Regions from separate parts of the Stenotrophomonas rhizophila genome, predicted to be linked through region 1. Evidence: riboswitches for the same ligand, from Rfam matches in the RefSeq annotation. Region 1 holds a riboswitch; the other holds the start of a gene.
The links. Region 1 has a riboswitch for thiamine pyrophosphate ahead of BAY15_RS01475 (TonB-dependent receptor). Riboswitches for the same ligand answer to the same signal wherever they lie in the genome.
Positions count from the first base shown of each region.

Region 1 (7,359 bases):
CGCCAACATCGGCTTCGACCTGCAGGGCCTGTCGCCGAAGCTGAAGGGCGTGGGCGCCAACCTGGTGGTCAGCAACCTCACCGACCGCCGCTACCTGGCCGGCGTGGACGGCAGCGATTCGGCCTTCATCGGTGCGCCGCGCACCGTGGGCTTCTCGGTCCGGGTCGACCTGTGAGCCCTGCGCGCCCGTCCTTGCCTGATGGCGGCCGGCGACGGCTGCTGCAGGCCGGGCTGGCCGCCGGCATCGGCGCGCTGATGCCCAGCATCACGCGCGCGGCGGCGATCGCGCCGCATGCGCGCAGCCGCAGCCTTGAGGATGTGCAGCACATCGTGGTGTTCATGCAGGAGAACCGCTCCTTCGACCACTACTTCGGCACGCTGCCCGGCGTGCGCGGCTTCGGCGACCGGTTCGTGGTGCCGGCCGCCCCGCTGGCCGCCGGGCAGCCACGCCGCAACATCTGGTTGCAGCCGAACGCGGCCGGCACCCACGGCATCGCCCCGTTCCCGCTGGATACCGCCGCGCACTTCGGCTACATGCGCGTGGAAGGCACCCCGCACACCTGGCCCGATGCGCAGCGTGCGTGGGACCACGGGCGCATGGCGCATTGGCCGGCGGCCAAGCAGGACCATGCGATGGGCTACTACCGCCGCGATGACATGCCGTTCCAGTTCGCGCTGGCCGAGGCCTTCACCGTGTGCGATGCCTACCACTGCGCAATGCAGGCCGGCACCAATCCGAACAGGCTGTTCCTGTGGACCGGCCACAACGATCCGCACGCACGCGGCGGCGGGCCGGCCGTGGCCAACTCGCACGACAACTTCCCGGAACTGGGCGGCAACCCCGATTCCTACACTTGGACCACCTACGTCGAGCGCCTGCAACGGTCGGGCATCGACTGGCGGATCTACCAGGACATGGCCGACAACTTCACCGACAACCCGCTGGCCGGCTTCGAGCCGTTCCGCCAGGCGTGGCGCGGCGCGCCCGGGCATGACGCAGCGCTGCGCGAGCGCGGGGTCAGCACCCGTGGCCTGGCGCAGCTGCGCGAGGACGTGCTGAAAGGGCAGCTGCCGCAGGTAAGTTTCATCATTGCCGATGCCGCCGGCAGCGAACATCCCGGTCCGTCCAGCCCTGCCCAGGGCGCGGCCTATACCGCGCGCGTGCTGGATGCGCTGACAGCGGACCCGGACGTCTGGAGCCGCACCGCGCTGCTGCTGATGTTCGACGAGAACGATGGCTTCTTCGACCACATGCCGCCGCCTGCACCGCCGTCGCGAGATCCCACCGCCACAGGGGGTTGGGCAGGTGCTTCCGCAGTGTCCACCGACGGCGAGTATCACCTGCATCCGTCGCCGGGCAACGAGAAGGCCGACCCGCTCGACCTGCGTGGCCGGCCCTACGGGCTGGGCCCACGCGTGCCGCTGTACGTGGTTTCGCCGTGGAGCCGCGGTGGTTGGGTCGATTCGCAGGTGTACGACCACACCTCGGTGATCCGCCTGATCGAGCGCCGCTTCGGGGTGGCTGCACCCGAACTGTCGCCGTGGCGCCGCGCGGTGTGCGGCGACCTCACCGGTGCCTTCGATTTCACCGCAGCCGATACGCGGCCCTTCGTGGCGTCGCTGCCGGCGACCGCTGCCATCGCCGCGCGGGCGGCGGCCCTGCCCGGGCGCACGGTGCCGGCGCTGCCGGCAGGCCTTGAACCGGCAAGGCAGGAACCGGGTGTGCGCCCGGCGCGCGCGTTGCCGTACCGCCCGCAGGCGGAGATCGCGCTGGATGCGGGCAACACCAAGGTGCAGCTGACCCTGGGGTGCGAAGGCGCCGCCGCGGTGCTGCATGTCTACGACCGGCTGCGGCTGGAGGCGATTCCGCGCCGCTACACCGTAGCGCCCGGTGCGCCGCTGCAGGACCACTGGCCGCTGCACGCAGGGGAAGGCTACGACCTGTGGCTGCTGGGCCCGAACGGCTTCCACCGGCAGTTCCGTGGCGCTGCCAGCGCCGCTGTACCGGTGCAGGCGTCACTGCGCGGGGAGGGCGGGCAGTTGACGCTTCAGCTGCACAACACCACGGCCACCGCGCAGGCCGTCAGCGTACGCGCCGCCGTCCACGCCGGCCGCATGCCGGAACGTGAGCTGCAGCTGGCGCCGGGGCAGGCCATGGAGATCCGCTGGAACGCCGCTCCCACGGCAGGCTGGTACGACCTGGAGATCCAGCAGCCCGGCGTGATGCAGCGCCTGGCCGGGCGCATCGAAGATGGCCGGCCGGGCAGCACCGACCCGGCGCTGGGCACCGGGGCGATGCGTTTTCTGCTCGACTGAGGCATTACGCGCCTAGCGCGCTTTCAGTGCCGCCCCGGCATGGCCCGCGGCCGACCACGCGCGCAGGCCCATCACGGCCAGGCCGACGAACACCAGGTACAGCCCGGCGGTGATGTCCAGCGATTTGGCCAGGTACATGCCCACGTAGACCACGTCCACCACGATCCACAGCCACCAAGTAGCCACGTGCCGGCGTGCCTGCCACCACTGCGCCACCAGGCTGAGGGCGGCCAGCATCGCGTCCAGCCACGGCAGCGCGGCATCGGTCCAGGTGTGCATGGCCGCGCCCAACGCGATGCCGAAGGCGATGCCCACGCCGAGGTCGCGCAGCAATCGCCGTCGCGGCAGCGGCACGATCACGATCGCGCCATCCTGCTCGGCATGCCGGTGCCAGCTGAGCCAGCCGTACAGCAGGAAACCGCCGAAAGCGACCTGCAGCAGGGTGTCCGAATACAGCCGTGCTTCGATGAACACCACCGCATACAGGCCCACCGCCAGCAGTCCCACCGGCCACGCCAGCACGCGGCGCTTGGCCATCAGCCACACCCCCAGCAGGCTGGCGGCGACGGCGCTCCATTCGAGCAGGAGCGCGCTCACAGGCCGAAGGTGACCGACAGGCGCGCCTGGCGCGGCGCACCGGCGAACAGGTAGTAATCGCCATAGCTGCTGCCGGTGTCACGCCAGTAGAAGCGGTCGAATACGTTGTCCACCGACAGCGTCCAGGTCACCGGATGCTCGCGCAGCGCGTGCTGGAAGCGCACACCGGCATCGAACACCGAATACGAGGGTGCCTTGACGCTGCCATCCACCGTGGCCGCATTGGACGAGGCATAGCGCCAGCCGCCACTTACCGCCAGGCCGGCCACGAACGGCAGGGCATAGTCCACGTGCACGGCCGCACGCACCTTGGGCACGTTGACCAGCTGCTGGCCGTCGTAGAACGCGGTACCGGCATCGCGCGCGCGCGCCTGCAGCACGCTGGCGCTGGCGTTCAGCGCCAGCCGCTCGGTGACCTGGCCATTGGCGGTCAGCTCCAGCCCGGTGTGGGCCTGGGTACCTTCCTGCACGAAGGTGAAGCCGGCATCGCTGGCGTCCGGCTTGGCGTACTGGAACGGCTGGGTGGTGCGGAACACCGCCGCGCCCAGCATCAGGCCGTCGGTGGCGGCGTACTTGACCCCCAGCTCGCGCTGGCGCGACTGCATGGCCGGCAGGAAGGTGCTGCCGTTGGAGGTCCAGAACGGCGCTTCCTGGCCCAGCGACAGGCCTTCCACGTAGCTGGCGTACACGTTCAGCTGTTCGGTGGCCTGCCACACCAGTGCGGTCTGCGGCAGGAACTGCGACAGCCGGCTGTGCCGTTCCGGGGTGCCGCGCTTGTCGTAGGCGCGCTCATCCAGGCGCACGTAGCGGCCGCCAGCCAGCCACTGCCAGTCATCGCCGACGTGCATGCGGTCCAGCGCGAACACCGCGCGCTGCCAGCTGTCCAGGCGCCGCGCGGACGGGCCCGGCTGCAGCGGCGAGGGATCGAACACGGGTACCTGCGCATCGCCGATGTTGGCCGTGCCCACGTACTCGTTGACGTTCTGGCGCTTGTCCACGGTGCGGTGGAACGCGCTCAGCCCCACCGACAGTTCGTGTTCCACCGCGCCGGTGCTGAAGCGGCCGCGCAGTTCGCCGCGTGCCTCGTCATTGCGGCGCACGTCGTCGGGGCTGCGGTAATCGTAGATGTCGTAGTCGCCGTTGGGCGCGAAGTAGTTGCCCGGTACGCTGCCATCGGCGCAGCCAGCAGCGTAGTAGCAGCCGTACGCAAAGGCGACGTTGTCCTGGATCACCGAGCGGCTGTGGCCCACCGACACGCGCGACTGCCAGGCCGGGCTGAAATCGTAGGTATGCAGCGCGGTGAGGTTGGTGCTGTCGATGCCCACCGGCTGCTGCCACGGCTGGTGGCCCAGCATGCGGCTGCGGTCCACGCCGCGCGGCAGTTCGCTGCCGCCCAGCAGCTGGTAACCGGACGCCGAACGCTGCGCGCTGGTCTGGTAGTTGGCATCCACTTCCAGCTTGCCGCGTTCGCCGATCAGCCAGTCGGCGGCCAGCGAATAGAAGTTGCGGCGGCCGTCGGCATGCTCGATATAGGACGAGGTGTCATCCCAGGCCGCGTTGAAGCGCAGCCCGAAGCGCGGGGTAAGCCAGCCGCCCAGGTCCACCGCCGCGTAGCGCGAGCCCTCCGAATCGGTGGCCAGGGTGACGGTGCGCACATCGGCGGGGCGCTTGCCGACGTAGTTGATGATCCCGCCCGGGGCCATCACGCCCGCGGCCAGCCCGGCCTCACCCTTGAGGATTTCCACCTGCTGCACGTTTTCCAGCGCCAGCCGCTGTTCGCCGGCGATGGACAGCCCGTTGAAGCGGTAGCCGGTGGCCGGGTCCAGCGCGAAACCGCGGATGGCGATGTTCTGGTAATAGCCCACCGGTGCGTAGCTGTCGCCCAGCGACGCGTCGTGCCGGGCCAGCTCGGACAGCGTGCGTACCTGCAGGCGGTCCAGCAAGGCGCTGTCGAGCACGTTGACCGAGGCCGGGGTGTTCTTCCAGTCCGCGCTGCCGAAGCTGCTCGACGGTGCCAGCGGCGCGGCGGGCTTGCGCGCCTGCACGCGGATGCCGGCCAGGTCGGTGGGCGAGCGCTCGCCTGCGGCGCTGTCGGCGTCACTGGCGTACAGCGGCAGGGCGGCGCAGAGGGCGGCGGTCAACAGCGTGAGGCGGTAGCAGCGGTTCATTCGATTCGTCATCAGCCAGAGGAGACGAAGCGACGGCGCGCAGGCGCACCGGCCCGCAATGGGGGATGCGCTCGCTGCTCAAGCTCCCTACGCCGGTGCAAACCGGATCAGGTTCCAAGGGACTCTCTCAGCCTGGCAACGCCAGGCACCCCCGCTTCAGTGGCTAGTTTCACACCAATCGGCCGCCGTTGCGACCCCGGTGGCTCAGGCAGCGGCGTGCAGGGCATCCAGCAGGGCCCGGCCCGGGCGGCTGGCGAACCAGTCGGCATGGCCCAGCAGGAACGTGCGGTACGCCACGTCGGCGTTGGCCGGGGAGCCGGTAACCCCTTGGAAGTACTCCACTTCCGAAAGGGCGAAGTCCAGGTGCACCACCGGCAGCAGGTCGGCCAGCAGGTGCACCTGGGCGGCCCCCAGCGGCCGTACCTGGCGGTAGCCGGTCAGCAGCGCCAGCGCGATATCGGCATGCGCCACCGGGCCATCGCCGTCTGCATCCAGCCAGGCGATGGCATTGCGCTCGATCGCGGTGGCCAGGTCGAACAGGGCACTGGTCGGCGAGGCCAAGCCGAAATCGAACACGGTGGCGATCGACGCCGTGGCGCCGTGGCCGTGCCAGAGCAGGTTGGAGACGTGCCAGTCGTTGTGCCCCCACAGCACCGGCTCGGCGGCCAGGCGCTCGCCCAGGGCCGCGTGCCAGGGCAGCACCGCGCGCTGCAGGTCGTGTTCCCACTGCTGGCGCGACAGGTAACTGGCCAGCCCCGGTCGGTCGAGCAGCTCACGCTTCAGCAGTGAAAGCGGATCAGGGGCGCGGATCAGGTCATCGCGCGCCACCAGCAGGTGCGTGCTGCGCTGGGGCGCGGCGTAGCTGGCCGATGCAAGGTGCAGGCGGGCCAGCATCGCACCGGCTGTGCGCGCCTGCGCGGCATCGCCGAGCGGTGTCCAGGAGGGGCTGTCGCGGTACAGGTCATGGCCGTCACCCTGCGCGTGCAGTTCGTAGGTCCAGTCGCCATGGGCGATCGCGGTGGCGCCATCGCAGGCCTGCAGCACCTGCACGACCGGGAGTCCGGCAGCGGCCAGGTGCGCGATGAAACGGTGCTCTTCGGCCAGCACGTCGGCCGTGCGCACGCGGCGATGGTGGCGTTTGATGAAGCAGCGCCGTGATCCGCACTCCACCAGCGCGGCCGCTGAAAACGGTCGCGGGCTGTGCCACACCACGTGGCAGTCGCCCTCAAGCGCCGGATGCTGCCCGCGCAGCCAGGCAAGTTCGGCGTCGTCGATTGCAGGCCAATCTGCGGCGACGTCATCGTTGTCCAGGCCCTGCACGCGGTGATCGGGGTTCGTCATTGAAACGGTAGTGTCGGCAAACAGGGCATGGATCGGTGACACACTTTCAGAAGCGGTGGATCTTGATGTAATCGAACAGATCGGCGTCATTGTCCAGGCCAAGCTTGAGCATGGCATCGCCTTTCTGCCGGCTGATGGTGCTCACGCTCTTGTGCAGTTTCGCGGCGATTTCCTTGACGATCAGGCCGCTGCCCAGCAGGCGCAGGACTTCCACCTCACGGGGCGACAGCGCGCGTGCGCGATCGTCGCCCATGCCCTCCGTGCCGATCTTGTCGATGCGTTTTTTCAGGGTGCGGCTGACATACGGCTGGCCGCGGTGCACGGTCTGGATCGCCACCGGCAGTTCTTCCATCGACGAGGTCTTGTCGACCAGCCCGAGCACGCCGGTTCCAACCACCATGCGCAGGATCGCCAGGTTGTTGGAGACGCTCAGCATCAGCACCGGCAGGTCCGGATAGTGACGGCGGACCTGGCCGATCATGGCAAAACCGTCAGGCTGGCCGCCGCCGGGCATGGAGTAATCGGTGACCAGCACGTCGCACTCCTTGACCTTGAGCACGGCCAAGAGCTCATCCACGCTGCTGGCTTCGGCCACCACGTGGCCCACGCCACTGGATTCGATCACGGATTTGGTGCCGATGCGGACCACCGGGTGGTCGTCGGCGATGATTATGCGCAAGCTCATGGAATAGTATGGCCGTTAAGGCAGCGGCCCCTCGGGGCACGTCGCGGTGGGCGGATCACTCCTGGGAGAACTGACAGCATGCGTACCTCGGTTGTCCGCTGGCTGGTCGTGCTGGGCCTGGTGATCGCGCTGGGCGCCATCGCGGCTCCGGCGCCTGCACCGTCGCTGTCACCGCGCCAGGCTGAATGGATCGACCGGAACCCTACCATCTTACTGGGGCTGTACGACAGCGGCTGGCCACCATTCGAATTC
Region 1 is NZ_CP016294.1:369,089-376,447, forward strand. It holds gene BAY15_RS01460 (TonB-dependent receptor) at 1-175, shown strand, start outside; gene BAY15_RS01465 (phosphocholine-specific phospholipase C) at 193-2,316, shown strand; gene pnuC (nicotinamide riboside transporter PnuC) at 2,329-2,901, opposite strand; gene BAY15_RS01475 (TonB-dependent receptor) at 2,910-5,081, opposite strand; TPP riboswitch at 5,149-5,244, opposite strand; gene BAY15_RS01480 (phosphotransferase enzyme family protein) at 5,286-6,422, opposite strand; gene BAY15_RS01485 (response regulator) at 6,469-7,107, opposite strand; gene BAY15_RS01490 (ATP-binding protein) at 7,186-7,359, shown strand, end outside.

Region 2 (7,359 bases), 1.1 Mb from region 1:
GTAATCAAACGATACGGGCGCTGCGGGCTGCCGACCACGCGGCTGCCGTCTTCCAGCACGCCACTGCCTTCAGGCCCGCGCGGCGGGCGCTGCAGCAGCAGTGCGGCCATCACCAGCAGGGCGATGAACATGCCCAGGCCGATGGCCAGGAACACATAGCGCCGGTTGCGCCGCCAGCGGCTGCGTGGGCGCGGCGCAGGGGTTGCCGCGGCGAACACGGCGGCCAGCGCATCGCGTTCGTCTTCATTGGGCGCGGCATCGACGTCCGGGCCGGGCTCGACCAGCACCGACACCGGCTGCAGCAGCCGGTAGCCTGTCTTGGCGATGGTTTCGATATAGGCGGTGCCGCCGTCGTCGTCGCGGGAGAACGCCTTGCGCAGCTGGGTGATGGCCTGGGTCAGCACATCGTTGGTGGGCAGCGTGTCCGGCCAGACCTCGGCGAACAGTTCCTCGCGGGTCACCACCGCACCGGGCACGCGCATGAGCACCTTGAGCACACCCAGCGCCTTGGGCGTGAGCCGGCGCGGACGACGCGCGCCCTCCACCACCACCTCACGCGACGACAGCGTAATGGTGCAATCGCCGATCCTCAGGCGGTCGGCAGCGGGTGTCTCACTATCCAGGCTGATCATTCCGGCGCTACGTAATACAACTGAACAACAGGAACGCAGCATTCATCGAATCAACCACAGATCGAACGAACCGCCAGATTCCGCACACGTCATCAGTGCAAAGGGCAAAGACACTGAAGCGCGCGAATACTAGCCTATGCCGGTTAACTGCGCCTGTGCGCGCAGAGGACATCAGGCCTCTCTCGCCGACGAATCCACATAAATTGCTTCAACATTCGCGCCGCTTGGCGCGAATTTTTTATCTGCGATTCAGCAACTTTTTAAGTTTGATTCAGCAATTTTTTATCGGCGATTCAGTTTCGCGCATTGCGGATCATGGTCAATCCGACCAGTCGCGACACCACCAACGCTACGTACATCACGCCTGCGAACTGTTCCAGCATCACCAGTGCGCGTGCTTGTGGATGCACCGGCACGACGTCGCTCAGGCCCACCCCGGACAACAAACTGAAGCTGAGATAAAGCAGCTCCATCCAGGTGCGCAGTTCGCTCTCGCTGGTGGCCACGAAGCTGCCCGGGAACCACTGCTGGCAGACGGCGAACGCGAAGGCGAACGCCCAGGCCAGCAGCGTGAAGGTCGCGCCCGCGGCGAACAGCTCGTCACGGGTCACCTTGTGGTCCTGCAGCATGTAGGCGATCAGGCTGCCGGCCGTATAGAAATACAGCAGGCATTCCAGCAGCTGCGCGGTGGTGACCAGCGCCGGCCGCCCCAGCAGTGCCCCGGACAGGGAGAACACCACGGAGGGAATGGCCAACAGCAACGCCACCCACATGCCCAGCGGGCTGCGCCGCACCACCCACAACGCCAGGCCAAGCACCGCGATGCCGAACGCGCCGAACAGCGCGCGGCCGGCCCCGGACTCGTCCATGGCCGGGTACAGCAATACGCCCAGCAACTGCACCCCCAGCAACCAGGCCGAAGGGTGCCGACGGGCGATGGCCAGCCATCGGGTGGTGCGCGCTATGGCCATCGTGGTGTCCCTGCCCCTGTGTCGATGGCCGAAGCTTAACGGCTGTCGCGCCCGGGCGGCATGACGGCCGCCCCGGCCGCGTAGTCGCGCACGTCCTGGGTGATCTTCATCGAACAGAAGTGCGGGCCGCACATCGAGCAGAAATGGGCCTCCTTGTGGGCGTCCTTGGGCAACGTTTCGTCATGGAACCCGCGCGCCTTCTCCGGATCCAGGCCCAGGTGGAACTGGTCTTCCCAGCGGAACTCGAAGCGCGCCCTGCTCAGCGCGTTGTCGCGCACCTGCGCACCCGGGTGGCCCTTGGCCAGGTCGGCGGCGTGGGCCGCGATGCGGTAAGCCATGATGCCGTCGCGCACGTCCTGGCGGTTGGGCAGGCCCAGGTGCTCCTTGGGGGTGACGTAACAGAGCATGGCGGTGCCGTACCAGCCGATCATCGCCGCGCCGATTGCGCTGGTGATGTGGTCGTAGCCCGGCGCGATGTCGGTGGTGAGCGGCCCCAGCGTGTAGAACGGCGCCTCGCCGCACTCACGCAGCTGCTTGTCCATGTTCTCCTTGATCAGCTGCATCGGCACATGGCCGGGGCCTTCGATCATGGTCTGCACATCGTGCTTCCAGGCAATCTTCGTCAGCTCGCCCAACGCTTCCAGTTCGCCGAACTGCGCGGCATCGTTGGCGTCGGCGATGCAACCGGGGCGCAGGCCATCCCCCAGCGAGAAGGTCACGTCGTAGGCCTTCATGATCTCGCAGATGTCCTCGAAATGCGTGTAGAGGAAGTTCTCGCGCTGATGGGCCAGGCACCACTTGGCCATGATCGAGCCGCCGCGCGAGACGATGCCGGTCACCCGGCGCGCGGTGAGCGGCACGTGGCGCAGCAGCACGCCGGCATGGATGGTGAAGTAGTCCACGCCCTGCTCGGCCTGCTCGATGAGCGTATCGCGGAAGATTTCCCAGCTCAGGTCTTCGGCACGGCCATCGACCTTTTCCAGCGCCTGGTAGATCGGCACCGTGCCGATCGCCACCGGCGAGTTGCGCAGGATCCATTCGCGGGTTTCATGGATGTGCTTGCCGGTGGACAGGTCCATCACGGTGTCACCGCCCCAGCGGATCGCCCACACCAGTTTCTCCACTTCCTCGGCGATGCCCGAGGACACCGCGCTGTTGCCGATGTTGGCGTTGATCTTGGTCAGGAAGTTGCGGCCGATGATCATCGGCTCGCTCTCGGGGTGGTTGATGTTGTTGGGCAGCACCGCCCGCCCGCGCGCGATTTCCTCGCGCACGAACTCCGGCGTGATCGAGGCGGGGATGGAGGCACCAAACGACTGGCCGGGGTGCTGCATCAGCAGCGCCTCGTCGCGGATGGCCTCGAGGCGCTGGTTCTCGCGGATCGCCACGAACTCCATTTCCGGAGTGATGATGCCGCGACGGGCATAGTGCATCTGGGTGACGTTGGCGCCGGCCACCGCGCGTCGCGGTTGCAGCCGCGACGGGAAGCGCACCGCGTCCAGCCGCGCATCGGTTTCGCGCGAACGCCCGAACGCCGAGCTGGGCCGATCCAGCAGTTCGGTGTCGCCACGCTCGGCGACCCAGCCTGCACGCAGGGCCGGCAAGCCGGTGGACAGGTCGATGCGGGCCTCGGGATCGGTGTACGGGCCGGAGGTGTCGTACACGGTCAGCGGGGCGTTGCCGCCACTCAGCGCAATCTCGCGCATCGGCACCTGCAGGTCGCAGCGCGAGCCGGGCACGTGGATCTTGCGTGAGCCGGGAATGGGTCGGGTGACCGACTCGGACAGCTGCTGGGCCTGTTGCTGCAGGGCGGAAGGGTGTGCGTTCATCGGGCATCGTCCTGGGTTGTCGGTGCGAGGGTTCGCACGGCGAGGGACGAAGCGGCGGCGCACGGCCGGCGCACGGCGCGCGGATCCCAGGCGGGGGGCTGGGCGGCGCGGTGCATCGGCTGTTGCGAAGCTTCCCTACGCCGGTATCAACCGGATCAGGTTCGAAGGGACTGTCTCAACCGAGGCCACATGGCCGCGGTACCCCCGCTTCGGGGCGGATTAGACCACACCTGCACCGCAAGTGTGAACAGCCATGTCATGCCGCCTTGGATAGACTGCCGCGCATGGTATTTCGACTCTCCATCGCCCTGGTGGTACTGCTGGTGCTGGCCGCTGGGGTGGCACCCGACCCGTTCAACGAAATCGTGCGCGGCGGGCTGGTGCACATCGTCCGCAGTGCCGGCTGGCTGTACCTGCTGGTGGTGTTCATCACGCTCTCGTTCCTGCTCTATCTCGCTTTCGGGCGGCTGGGCTCGCTGCGGATCGGCGGTGAAGATGCCGAACCGGATTTCTCCAACGCCAGCTGGATGTCGATGCTGTTCGCCGCCGGCATGGGCATCGGCCTGGTGTTCTGGGGCGCGGCCGAACCGGTCTCGCACTTCGTCACCCCACCCGAAGGCCTGCCCCCGCAGAGCATGGAAGCGGCACGCGCCTCGATGCGCTATGCGTTCTTCCACTGGGGCCTGCACCCGTGGGCGATCTACGCACTGATCGGGCTGGCGATGGCCTGGTTCCAGTTCAACCGCAATGGCCGTGGATTGATCAGCGATCTGCTGCAGCCGCTGATCGGCGCGCACCACCGGGGGTGGATCGGCACCGTGGTGAACGTTGCGGCGGTGGTGGCCACCGCGATCGGCGTGGCCACCACGCTGGGCTTTGGCACCATCCAGATCGCCGCCGGGCTGGACCGCGTGTTCGGCCTGCACGCCGGCGCGCCGCTGCAGCTGACCATCATCGCCGTCGCCTTCGTGCTGTACATGGCCTCTACCGCCAGCGGCGTGCACCGTGGCATCAAGTGGCTCTCCAACTTCAACCTCGGCCTGGCTGCCGTGCTGCTGGCGCTGGTGCTGGTGCTCGGCCCCACTGCCTTCATCTTCGATACCTTCACCACCACCATTGGCGCCTACCTCAACCAGCTGGTGACCATGAGCCTGCGCATGTCGCCATTCTCGGGCAGCACCTGGGTGGCCGACTGGACGATCTTCTACTGGGCGTGGTGGATTGCCTGGGCACCTTTCGTGGGCTCGTTCATCGCCCGCGTCTCGCGCGGGCGCAGCATCCGCGAGTTCGTGCTCGGCGTGGTGATCGCACCCAGCGTGCTCGGCTTCCTGTGGTTCTCGGTGTTCGGCGGCACCGCGCTGTGGTCGCAGATCTTCGGCCATGTGGACCTGGTGCAGGCACTGGGCACCGGCTACGAAACCGTGCTGTTCACCATGTTCGACAGCCTGCCGCTGCCCACCGTGCTCTCGGTGATCGCACTGGTGCTGCTGATGATCTTCTTCGTCACTTCGGCAGACTCGGCGGTGCTGGTACTGGCCAGCATGTCCACCGACGAAGCCGGCGACCCGCCATTGTCGCGGAAGATCACTTGGGGCGTGGCGATTGCCCTGATCGCCGCCGTGCTGCTGCTGGCCGGCGGCCTGGACGCGCTGCAGGGCATGATCACCATCGCCGCCCTGCCCTTCGCACTGCTGATGCTGGCCGTCATGTGGTCGCTGTACCGCGTGCTCGACATGGAGTACGCGCTACAGCGTCGACGCGCATTGCGCGCGCGGCGGATGATGGATGCCTGGATCGAGCGAGAGATCGCCGCGCAGGAAGAGACGCGCGATGAGGCTTCGCGGGCGGATACGTAAGGGGTAAGAGCAGCGTTTCAGTTTTTACGCGCTGGGGAGGCCGACGGGCAGCCTCTTACGGGACACGCCGTAAACCGCCCTCCGGGCCCCGGCCCAGCCGCCAGCGGCTGGGCGTTCAGTCGCACGCGAGGCAGTGCCTCGCAAGCAGTGCGCCTTCACCCTTGGGGGCTTGGCAAAAACATCCATGTTTTTGACAGGGGCCGCCGGCTGCTCGCAAAGATGCATGAAGCAGCCACGCACCGCGTGGCTCCACCGGACTGCTCAGTATCCGGCTGCCTGCCCATCCTTGCGGCTTTCCGAAGCACCGTAATACACCCCGGTTTCAGGGTCGCGCATGATCGCCTGGTACCCGCCGTACGGACCGTCAGCGAACGTCACGCGGTGCCCCTTGCGCATCAACGCGCGCACCGTTTCATACGGGTAGCCGGTTTCCAGGTTCACCTCGCCGCCGTCGCTCATCGCCGTGGCCTGCCCGGTCGGTTCGGTCGAGCCTTCATGCTGGATGCGCGGCGCATCACCGGCTTCCTGCAGGTTCATGCCGAAGTCCACCAGGTTCATCACGATCTGCGCGTGCCCCTGCGGCTGCATCGCACCGCCCATCACGCCAAAACTCATCCACGGCTTGCCGTCCTTGGTCACGAAGCCCGGAATGATGGTCTGGAACGGACGCTTGCCCGGCGCATAGCCATTGGGGTGGTCCTTGCGCAGCACGAACATCTCGCCGCGATCCTGCAGGATGAAACCCAGCCCCGGCGGCGCCATGCCGCTGCCCATCCCGCGGTAGTTGGACTGGATCAGCGACACCATCATCCCGTCCGCATCGGCCACCGTCATGTAGATCGTGTCGCCTTCTTCCAGCTGCTTCGGCGTGCCCGGCTGCACCTCGCGCAGCGCCTTGTCCATTGAAATCAGCTTGCGCCGCTCGGCCGCGTATTCCTTCGACACCAGCTTGGCCACCGGCGCCGGCTGGAACGCCGGATCGGTGTAGAAGCGCGCCCGGTCCGCGAAGGCCAGCTTCTTGGCTTCCACGAACAGGTGCACATGCTCCGGCGAGCCGAACGGAATCTTCGAGAAGTCGTACCCCTCCAGCACGTTCAGGATCTGCAGCGCCGCGATACCCTGGCTGTTCGGTGGCAGCTCCCACACGTCATACCCCCGGTAGTTGCTGCTCACCGGCTCCACCCACTCGCCGTGGTGGCTGGCCATGTCGTCGTAGCTCAGGTAACCGCCATTGGCCTTGAAGTAGGTGCCAATCGTGCGCGCGATGTCGCCCTTGTAGAACGCATCGCGGCCGCCCTGCGCGATCTGCTCCAGCGTGTTGGCCAGGTTCGGGTTCTTCCACACCTCACCCTTGCGCGGCGCGTGCCCATTGATCGTGAACTGCTCCTTGAAGCCCGGATACTGCGACAGCTTCGGCACCGACCGGTCCCAGTAGTAGGCGATCACCTCCGCCACCGGGTGGCCCTCGCGTGCGTAGCGGATCGCCGGCGCCAGGTTGTCGGCCATCGGCTTGCGGCCGAAGCGGTCATGCAGCGCGAACCAGCCATCCACCGCGCCCGGCACCGACACCGGCAGTGGGCCCGTGGCCGGGATGTCCTTCAGCCCCCGGCGCTGGAACTCGGCCAGGGTCAGCGACTTCGGCGAACGGCCCGAGCCGTTGTAGCCGTACAGCTTCTGCGTTTTCGGATCCCACACGATCGCGAACAGGTCCCCGCCCACCCCGTTTCCGGTGGGCTCCATCAGCCCCAGCGCGGCATTGGCGGCGATCGCCGCATCCACCGCCGAGCCACCGCCCTTCATCACATCCAGCGCGATCTGCGTGGCCAGCGGCTGCGAGGTGGCCGCCATCGCGTGCGGGGCGATCACTTCCGAGCGGGTGGCAAAGCCATGCCCGGTGACCCGGTCGGCGGCAGAAGACAGCATCGGCAGGGCGCACAGCAGCGCGGCAGCCAGGGCGGCACGGACAAGGGGTCGGGTCACGGAGGAGTTTCCTGGAGGGGTGGAAAGCGTTCGATGGTGGCGGTTGAGGCGTGCTGCGCACATCCGACAATGGTCATGCACGGGGGCATCC
Region 2 is NZ_CP016294.1:3,510,687-3,518,045, forward strand. It holds gene BAY15_RS15655 (winged helix-turn-helix domain-containing protein) at 1-632, opposite strand, end outside; gene BAY15_RS15660 (ion channel) at 926-1,603, opposite strand; gene thiC (phosphomethylpyrimidine synthase ThiC) at 1,639-3,432, opposite strand; TPP riboswitch at 3,547-3,648, opposite strand; gene BAY15_RS15670 (BCCT family transporter) at 3,717-5,288, shown strand; gene ggt (gamma-glutamyltransferase) at 5,550-7,268, opposite strand.
Region 2: linked by a shared signal. The riboswitch ahead of thiC (phosphomethylpyrimidine synthase ThiC) and the one ahead of BAY15_RS01475 (TonB-dependent receptor) in region 1 are both predicted to bind thiamine pyrophosphate.